Regions from separate parts of the Paenibacillus sp. VCA1 genome, predicted to be linked through region 2. Evidence: riboswitches for the same ligand, from Rfam matches in the RefSeq annotation. Region 2 holds a riboswitch; the other holds the start of a gene.

Region 1 (4,887 bases), on a different contig from region 2:
TCAGGCTTGTTGCCGCCACGCCTTTGGCGACCTCGTTGCAAACGACGTCATAATGGGAAGTCGCTCCGCGGATGACGGTGCCGAGCGTAATGACGGCGTCGTATTTGCCGCTTTCCGCCATTTTGCTTGCGATCAGCGGAATTTCAAACGCGCCGGGCACCCAAGCGACGTCCACTTCTTCGTCCAAGGCGCCGTGACGTTTCAACCCGTCCAAAGCACCGCTCAGCAGCTTGCTTGTAATGAATTCGTTGAATCTGCCTACGACGATCCCGTATTTCAGCCCGCTGGAAACCAGATTTCCCTCAAAAATATGTGTCATGATTCATCAACCTTTCGTTTTCATTTATGATTGCTTCGCTTATGTTGCATAGTCCCAAGCGTTTTTTATAGATTCAGCATATGCCCGAGCTTCGCCCGCTTCGTTTGCAAATAACGGCTGTTGTCCTTTCCGGCTTCCATCTGGATCGGCACCCGTTCAACGACCTTCAGGCCGTGGCCCTCCAGACCTTTGATTTTTCGCGGATTGTTGGTCAACAGGCGGATTTTCGAAATGCCCAAATCCTTTAAAATTTGCGCGCCGATGCCGTAATCCCGCAGGTCGGCCGGAAAACCCAGCTTCAGGTTGGCGTCGACCGTATCCAGCCCCTGCTCCTGCAGCTCGTAAGCTTTCAGCTTGTTGATCAATCCGATGCCCCGGCCTTCCTGTCTCATATACAGCAGCACGCCGGCGCCTTCCATTTCGATCTGCCGGAGCGCCGCGGCGAATTGCGGCCCGCAGTCGCAGCGCAGCGAATGGAAGACGTCTCCCGTTAAACATTCGGAGTGCACCCGGACGAGCACCGGCTCATCGCCGGAAATCGTCCCTTTGACAAGCGCGAGATGCTCCTTGTCGTCCACGTCATTGGTGTAAGCGACGGCCTTGAATTCGCCGAATTCGGTCGGCATCCGCACCTCCGCGGCCCGGTGCACCAGCTTCTCCTGCTGATTGCGGTATTTGATCAAGTCCTGGATCGAAATCAGCTTTAACCCGTGTTTTTCGGCCATAACCGCAAGGTCCGGCAGTCTTGCCATCGTGCCGTCCTCTTTTATGATTTCACAGATGACACCTGCAGGAGCGGCTCCGCTGAGCACGGCCAGATCCACCGCCGCTTCGGTATGTCCCGCTCTCCGCAGGACACCTCCATCTTTGGCGATCAACGGAAACATATGGCCGGGTCGACGGAAATCCCCGGGAACGGCGGCCGGGTCGATCAGCGCCTTGGCCGTCAACGAACGTTCCTGGGCCGAAATCCCCGTGGTCGTGTCTTTATGGTCGACCGATACCGTAAAAGCCGTGCCGTGGTGATCGGTGTTTTGAGCCGTCATGGGCAGCAGCTCGAGCGCCTCCGCCCGTTCCCTGGCCAGCGGGACGCATACAAGCCCGCGCCCTTCGGTAATCATGAAATTGATCACTTCGGGGGTCGCTTTTTCCGCCAGGGCGACAAAATCCCCTTCGTTTTCCCGATCCTCGTCATCCACGACGATGACGACCTTGCCTTCCCGCAAATCCCGAATCGCGTCCTCAATCGAGTCGAATCGAATTGGCTCCATGTTGTTTTGCCTCCTTTAAGATGCTGTCTTGCCGAAGATCCTTCGTTTACGCAAATCCGTTTGACGCCAGCATATCCAGCGTAATGCCCGAACGGTCCCTGCCCGCGCCGGATGCCGACCGCCCTAACAGGGCATGCACGTATTTGCCGATGATGTCGCATTCGATGTTAACGATGCTTCCCGCTTTTAAGCCGGACAACCCCGTTTCCGCCAGCGTGTGGGGAATGACCGATACGGTGAAGCTTTCGCCGTCGGTACGGGCGATCGTCAGACTGACGCCATCCACCGTAACGGAGCCTTGCGGGATGATAAATTTATTCAGGTCCGGTTTGTTCGGAGCGATATCGATCAGGACCGCGTTTTGCTCTTTTGACAACCGGCGGACCGTACCGGTCATATCGGCATGCCCCTGAACCAGATGGCCGCCGAAGCGCCCGTTTGCTTTCATCGCCCGCTCGAGATTGATGCGGTTTCCCGGCTTCATCAGCCCCAAATTGGAATGGCGGTACGTCTGGGGAGTGACGTCGACGGAAAAAGCGCCGTCGCCGATCTTCGTGGCGGTCAGGCAGACACCGTTCACCGCGATGCTGTCGCCGATCTTGATATCGTCCATAATGGCGGATGCCTTGATCGTTAATACCATGGCTTCCCCTTGCCTTGCAATGCCGTCCAAAATTCCGACTTCTTCAACCAATCCGGTAAACATGTTCACCCCTCCTCTTCCTGTTCTTCACCGTTTACATGGTCAGGCCAAATCGGTTTTCCCGAGACGAAAATGTTGTCCCCGACCCGGTCCACCTCAAGGTCATCCAACGTGATCGCATCCGCCATGCGCCCGATGCCTTCAAAATCGAAAGAATGCGGAGCATGTTTGCCCCCGACGATTTTCGGAGCGAAATACAAAACGATTCGATCCACAAGTCGCGCCCGCAGCAGTTCCCCGTTCAGCGCCCCGCCGCCTTCGACCAGAACGGAGCCGATTTCCTTGCGGCCAAGCTCTTCCAAAGCCGCCTCCAGATCTACGCGAGGACCTGCGCCGCAGACCAAAATCTCGGCCCCTAGTTCCTCCAGCAGCCTGCGCCGTTCAACCGGCGCCTGTTCCGTCGTCAGAATAACGATGGGCGAGGTTCCAACCTTCAACAGGTTGGCTTCCGGCGTCAAACGAAGCCTTGAATCGACGACGATGCGCACAGGCTGCAAGCCGTCCACGCCTTCGTGCCGCGTTGTCAGGCTTGGATCATCCGCCAGCGCCGTTCCGATGCCGACCATGATCGCCTGGTGACGGTGGCGGAGCGCATGCGCCTGCAGCCGGGCTTCTTCGTTCGAAATCCATTTGCTGTCACCCGTTTCGGTCGCAATTTTCCCGTCCAGCGTGCTTGCCGCCTTGATCGTTACGTAAGGCATCTGGGTCGTAATGTACTTCGCGAACTTGTCGTTCAATCGTACCGCCCGTTCCCGCAGCGTGCCGACATGGACCTCGATTCCGTGCTGACGGAGACGTTTGATCCCTGAGCCTGCGACGACGGGATTCGGGTCTAAGCAGGCGACCACGACCCGTTTTACCTTCGCTTCGATGAGCAGGTCGCTGCAAGGCGGGGTTTTGCCGTGGTGGCTGCACGGCTCCAGCGTGACGTACACCGTGCCTCCTTCCGCCTGTTCGCCGGCCATACGGACGGCATGCACTTCCGCATGGGCGGTTCCTCTTTTCAGATGCGTTCCGAGACCGACAAGCGCGCCGTCTTTCACGATCACACAGCCCACGACCGGATTGATTCCCGTTTGCCCCTGCGCACGTTCGGCCATATCCAGCGCCAGGGACATGTAAAATTCATCATTCACCGGCAGTTCCATCGCCAACAGTTCCTCCTTTCCGTTCCCATTTTTTGAAGCAAACAACAAAAAAGCCCTCCGGATTTCATCCGGGGGCGTCATGAGAATAAGCTGAAGACACTCAAATAAAGCTTCCGCCATAGCAGTTGTAAAGGCGGTACCCGTCATTTGGGAACGGCAAATAAAGTGCATGGTTCACACGCTTTCCGACCGGACGAAGGCATCATAGCAACGTTCCTGCCAGACCAGAGGTTCATCATGAACCCTTTTCTGATCGTTCAAGAAACGGTCATCCCGAGCGCACGTGAAAAAAGACACGTCTTGCCGCAGCTTTATTGGGTGTATCGCACGAGTATATGTACCCTGCGCTTTCGCTCCTTCTCCCATCCAGACTATACTGTCGGTCCCGGATTTGCACCGGGTCCACCGTACGCGGGCTGTCAAGCCACGCGGCCGGGTCACGGACTAAGATTCATTCGTTTCATGGCAGATCGCCATGCACGAAATGCATCATCACCGCCGGTAGGGAATTTCACCCTGCCCCGAAGGAAAACCCAAATTTTTAGTAGTTCATGGTGTGAAACCAGATCAAGCATCATGAACTAAGCTGTATGTTACTACCGATCGTTTATAAATGCAAGAGGCAAGCCTATGTTTCAGGCCGTCGCCCACGAAGGCTAATGATGCTCCGGATTGGAGCACTGGCACCGACATTGCCAACGTAAGCGCTGTCGTTCCTTGCAACCTCTATCGATTTCCCAATAGCATATTTTTAAAAAAATAGTCATTCAAATGTTCCTTGCCTTTCAACCTTTCATATTTTGTAACATCACGAAAGGAGTGGAATGCATGAAAATTTCCCAAGCGCTTTGCAACCGTCTTGCTGCCATTTTGGGCGGCAAGGGTACGTCCGACGGCAAAAGCTGCACGATTATGGTTGAAAGAAAACTGAATGCAAAAATTCTTGGAAGAAATTATGAAACCGAACATGAAATTACGATTCAATCGCTTAAAAACGGCACGACTTTGAACACCGGCGAAATTACGCTGCTTCAGTCCGAAGTGCAGCGCTTTATTAACGCGGTTCGCAGACGCAACCTCAAAATAACGGCGGTCCACAACCACTGGTTGTTTGAAAAACCCAGATTGATGTACCTCCATATTGAATCGGTTGAAAATCCCATTCAATTTGCCCGAAAGCTGAGAGCTGCGTTAGACGTTCTAAAAAAATAAATTCCTTGCGGCGTTTGGAAAGGATTCCGAACGCCGTTTTTCATTCCGTCCGGCTTTCCCGCATCATAATAAAATACATCTATCGACGTACTATCGCAGAAGACAGACCCCGTGTAGCTGAAATTTCTCTTGAGATATAAGGAAGCCATACATTGCTTTGAAACTCATACTATCTTCAAACGGAAATAAGCTGACGCCGGTAAAATGATATTATCCCCTTTAGGTAGACAGATA
Region 2 (4,887 bases):
AGAGCCTGCATCAAGGCAGCCGGAAGGCCGGCCTGGTGCAGGCTGCATGAATGGCTCGGGTTATGCCGAACATCCTTTGAATCAGAACTTAAGAGATCCTCAGTTATGAATCTGGTACAGTGCCCGGATGCCGGCACCGTCTATGGCGATTTGCGGCGGAATGTTGCTTCCGTCCCCTTCGGCCGGGAAGCCCTTCCATACGGACTCGTTGACGGTATGGAATACCCATGGGCGGTACATCAGCGGCACGGAAGGAATATCCGTCAGCCAAATTTTGGTCAGTTCGGTATATAGCGATTTTAGCTGAGCTTCGTCGGAGACGGTCGGGATTTGGTCAATGATTTGATCGGCTTTGTCGTTTTTGTAACGGCCCCAGTTCCAGAACGCCATTTCGCCTGCAGGAGCTACCCCTTTGGAATACATGATGTCATGCGCCCGGTTCCACGGTTGGCTCGGATTGACGCCGCCGGCAGGCGTGTTCATGATGATATCGAATTTGCCCGTCTGCAAATCGTTGGTCCATACCGGAGCTTCAGGGAATTTGGTGCGGATTTCGATGCCGATCGCCTTGGCGCTTTGCGCGACGATTTCCAGCGCGGCATTCCAGTCGGACCAGCCGTACGGACACTCCACGTCATATGGACCGAGACGGGTGCCGTTCAGGACGCGGATGCCGTCCTTGCCTTTTTTCGCCCCGATTTTGTCGAGCAGCTCGTTGGCCGCCTTCACGTCCGTCGTCCACTGCAGCGATTTGATCGCGTCTTTATCCACGTATTTGGATTCCGCGTCGGTATTCAGCGTCAAGGAAGGTTCCATTGCCGCGGAATAACCGCTCATCGCGAGATCCGATATTTTTTTGTAATCGATGGCCATCGCGATCGCGCGGCGGACGTCGGCGTCGTCGAGCCCTTTTTTCGACATGTTGAAGAAGATGGACGGCATGGAACCCGGCACGTAATACGGAGCGTCCTTCAGGTACGTTTTGATCGGCGCGCCGTTTTTCCACATGTTCCATACTTGCGGAATGAACTGCTGCGATACGTCCACCTGCCCGCTTTTGAACGCCAGATCGCCGGCCGCGTTGTCCTTGTAAATTACGTGCGTGATGTATTTGGGAGCAGGCAGCTTGCCGAACAGCGATTTGCCCCAATAATTGTCGTCCCGTACCACCGTAATTTTTTGATCGTTGTAGAAATACAGTTTGTACGGCCCCGTGCCGACCGGATTGTCATTAACTTCTTTGCGGATCGTGGGTAGGTCGTTGCCTGCCTTCTTTTCGATCTCTTCCCAAATATGCTTCGGCATCATCGGGATCAGCTCGATGCTGTCCAGCACCCTCAGCTTATTCGGATTATCCTTGTTAAGTTTGATGTTGACGGCATTTGCGCCGTCCGCGGCGACTTCCGAAATATTCGTCCAGTAGCTGCTCCAGTTGATGTCGTATTTTTTGCCGAGCTCGTAGGTATATACGACATCCTCCGATGTAAACGGCTGGCCGTCGCTCCACTTGGCGTCCTTGTTCAGATCGATATGCAGCGTGTCGTCTTTCCATTCGTATTTCGTCCCAAGCAGCGGCTCAAGCGCGCCGTCGAGCTCGTTGATCATGAACAGCGTTTCGTACACGAGTTCGCGGGAGTTGCCGTAATTGATCGGAAAAGCCGGATTGCCGCTCAGCAGGTTGAAGTTTGTCGGCGCTCCCCACTGCAGGCCGTTGATGTACAGCGTTTCGTTTCGCGGCGTTTCTTTGGCGTCGCCCTTGGAGGTTTCGGTCGCGGGTTCTTTGGAAGGCTCCGTCTGATTGTTCGAAGGCGCGGGTGTTTTGTTTTCCTCCTGCGTTTTCGGCGTTTCCGAAGCCGACGGCGGCTGCACGGTTTGGCAGCCTGCGATGAGAACCGCCGCCATAAAAAGTGCGATCAGCGGTTTGGAAGCGAATTTCAGCCTCATGAACATTCCTCCATTCATCACATTCACACCTTGGATCTTGAATCTTGAATTGCACCGACCGTTTCTAAAACGTATTCTGCAAGCGCTTACTTATAAAAATGTATGTCGAACCGTTCAAATCATGACTGAAATCTTTGGACCCTAAAAGTCCTTTCAACGCGCAAAAAAGGCCGCTTTCGCGGGCGGACAAACCGCCCCGGAAGCAGCCTTTTAAGGCAACAGCTTTGGATTATTTTATAGGGAAGGCCACCAGAAAATACGTTTACGCTTCTTTTGCACTTCTGCGGGATATGATAAACAGGACCGCCCAAATCAGAATAAAGCCGCAAATTTGGTGGAATTTTACGATCTCATGAAACGCAATCCAGTTGATGAGCACGCCCACCATCGGGAAGCTCAGCTCCGCAAGGGTAGCTACCGAAGCTTTTGTCGTTGTGAGGCCTTTATAATAGACCATCAGGCTGAACAAACCGGGCAGCAGCGCCTGGCCGAGCAGATTGATCGAAACGGCGGCGAATGTACCTGCGCCGGAAGGAACATGCCAAGGATCCCCTTGATTGATCGTGATGACGATCAGAAGCGGCAGCGCCAAAATGAAGCGAAGCGAAGTGACGGTTTCGTACTCCATTTTGCCGACCATCAAACGTCCCATAACGGTCGATCCGCCCCACAACGCCGCCGCGCCGAGGGAAAGCAGGCTCCCTACTTTGACGAAATCGTTGACATGGCCGAATGGGAACGTAAACCCGAAAGTGAGCAGGTAGGTGCCTGCCAGCGCCATGATCAGCAGCCAGCCGAACTGCTTCGGCAGCTTTTCCTTCAACAGCACGCGCGCCATAAGGATGGCGAAAATCGGCTGCAGCTTCTGCAGCAGCAATACCGCGTTCAAATTGCCGTGGGTCAGCCCCAGCGTAAACAAAATGGTCGCAATGGCCGAACCGCCCCAGGACAGGAACAGCAGCGCGCCGATATGCCGCAGCTTGAGCCCTTTCAATTCCGAGCGGTGTTTCCATAACATCGGCGCCACAAACAGCGCGATGATGATATGTTCGAGCAAAACGATCTGCGTCGGCGTGATCTGCTCGCGAAGCAAAATGATCCGGAAGAGCGGGTCCGCTCCCCACAACGCCGCCCCGAGCACGACCAGCCAAAAGCCGGTTTTCGGACGGACCGCCTGCTTGCGCATGGCAGAATTTAGCTTGAACTTGTTGCTTACGTTTTCCATATTCCTAATCCCCTTGCCTGAATACGGAGTCAACATTGGAAAACCCCCGCATATCGACCGAAATCGACAAAACGGGGGCTGATCAAATAAGCCTGCCGAAATGTAACGAAAAAACATTCCGCGCAAACCTGCTCTATTGATCTTCTCCCATCCGGACTTTACCGTCGGCCCTGGAATCCCACCAGGTCAGTCGCTGCCTTTCAAAACGGTCGAAAAGCAGGAGTCGCGGGCTTGACGTCGCTTTGGTACAAAGGACGTTCACCGCCGGTCAGGAATTTCACCTTACCCCGAAGATCCATATTCATATTTTTAGTATTGGTTTGAGTTCGTTCATACCATGATACTGCGTCATCGTATGAAAAAGCAACCCGAATGGTTACTTACATAAGTATAGCACATATCTTCGCTTTAGCGGAAGCTTCTTTTGATAAAGAATTTTTTCCATTCAATCGATATTTTCAATAACGCCTTATTTCTGCTGCAGCAATGCCAAAATCACCACCACCGCTTCGGCGCGGGTCGCATGCGCACGGGGCGCGAATTGTCCGCCGCTTCTTCCGTTCATGATGCCTCTCTGCGCGGCGGTCTCGGCGTAGGGCTTGGCCCAGGCGGGGATCTGTCCGCTGTCGGCAAAGGCGGCCGGCTTTCCGCCTCCGGCCGGTTCGGCCGAAGGCAGCGAACGAACGGCCATGGCGGCCATCTCCGCCCGCGTAATCTTTTTGGCCGGCCCGAACGATCCGTCGCCGTAACCGTTCATGATGCCCCGGCCTACCGCCTCTTCCACGGAAGGCAGCCCCCAAGCGGGAATCTGCTTCGCATCCGTAAATGTCACGGGCTGTCTGCCGCCGTCCGCTCCCAGGGCGCGGATCAACATGGCCGCAAACTCGATCCGCGTCACTTCCTTGTCCGGCAAAAACGTTCCGTTCGCGTAACCCGTGACCCAGCCTTGCTGCACAGCCTGTTCAATGGCCGTCTTCGCCCAATGCCCGCCGATATCTTTGAGGGCGACCTGCCCGGAGGGGGCCTCATCTTTAACCGAAATGGCGGCTTGGATGGCCGTGCCGGCGGCGTTCAGCTTGGAATCGACCAGTTTGACGTCATGCAGCGAAATGGCGGCGCTGCCCTTTTGCAGCCTTGCAAATTTGACGGCGGCCAGCTGGAGCGTGCCGTTGTCTCCGGCAATGCCGCCCACCTTGGTATGCGCGATCCGGACATTTCCGTTTTGGACGATCGGATCGACGGAGAAACCGTTTTTGCTTAAGATGGCGCTTTTATATGCGAGCTTCTGCGTGTCGTATTTTAACGTGAAATCATAGGCGTACAGGTCTTTGAGATGCTCCCCCGTCACAACGACGGTGATTTCGTTTCCATTGGACGTTGATTTTAAAGAGACCGAAGGAGCGGCCTCGTCCGCCGACGCCGGCGTTTGTGCCGCAAACCAACCGAAGACGAGCACGATTCCGAGAACGGAGGCTAATTGTTTCAGCAATGGGCTTCATCCTTTCAGACTGCAAATCGCAGGAAACGGCTCACGGCCGCCCCCTGCGATTTGCTTTTGATTCATCGTTCGTTTGCGTTTATTTGCCGTACCAGTCTCCGATAATCATTTGGGCGACGCCGGCCAGCGCGCGGATCGTGATTTCCCCTTCGTTGAAAAGGTCGGCGGACGCCACGCGGTTCCAGTTGCCGTCCGTCGATTTGATGCCGAAATATTTGGC

The links. A riboswitch is a leader RNA that binds a small molecule or an ion and turns the genes downstream of it on or off. The one in region 2 is predicted to bind FMN.
Region 1: another riboswitch for FMN. It lies ahead of ribD (bifunctional diaminohydroxyphosphoribosylaminopyrimidine deaminase/5-amino-6-(5-phosphoribosylamino)uracil reductase RibD); the one in region 2 lies ahead of RJP21_RS30720 (DMT family transporter).

The regions. Positions count from the first base shown of each region.
Region 1 is NZ_JAVLSX010000004.1:168-5,054, reverse strand. Features, by position in the region: gene ribH (6,7-dimethyl-8-ribityllumazine synthase) at 1-319, opposite strand, end outside; gene RJP21_RS09155 (bifunctional 3,4-dihydroxy-2-butanone-4-phosphate synthase/GTP cyclohydrolase II) at 385-1,590, opposite strand; gene RJP21_RS09150 (riboflavin synthase) at 1,637-2,296, opposite strand; gene ribD (bifunctional diaminohydroxyphosphoribosylaminopyrimidine deaminase/5-amino-6-(5-phosphoribosylamino)uracil reductase RibD) at 2,299-3,441, opposite strand; FMN riboswitch at 3,792-3,974, opposite strand; gene RJP21_RS09140 (DUF1259 domain-containing protein) at 4,270-4,653, shown strand.
Region 2 is NZ_JAVLSX010000028.1:5,547-10,433, forward strand. Features, by position in the region: gene RJP21_RS30715 (ABC transporter substrate-binding protein) at 100-1,944, opposite strand; gene RJP21_RS30720 (DMT family transporter) at 2,207-3,169, opposite strand; FMN riboswitch at 3,305-3,468, opposite strand; gene RJP21_RS30725 (S-layer homology domain-containing protein) at 3,639-4,658, opposite strand; gene RJP21_RS30730 (DUF6359 domain-containing protein) at 4,747-4,887, opposite strand, start outside.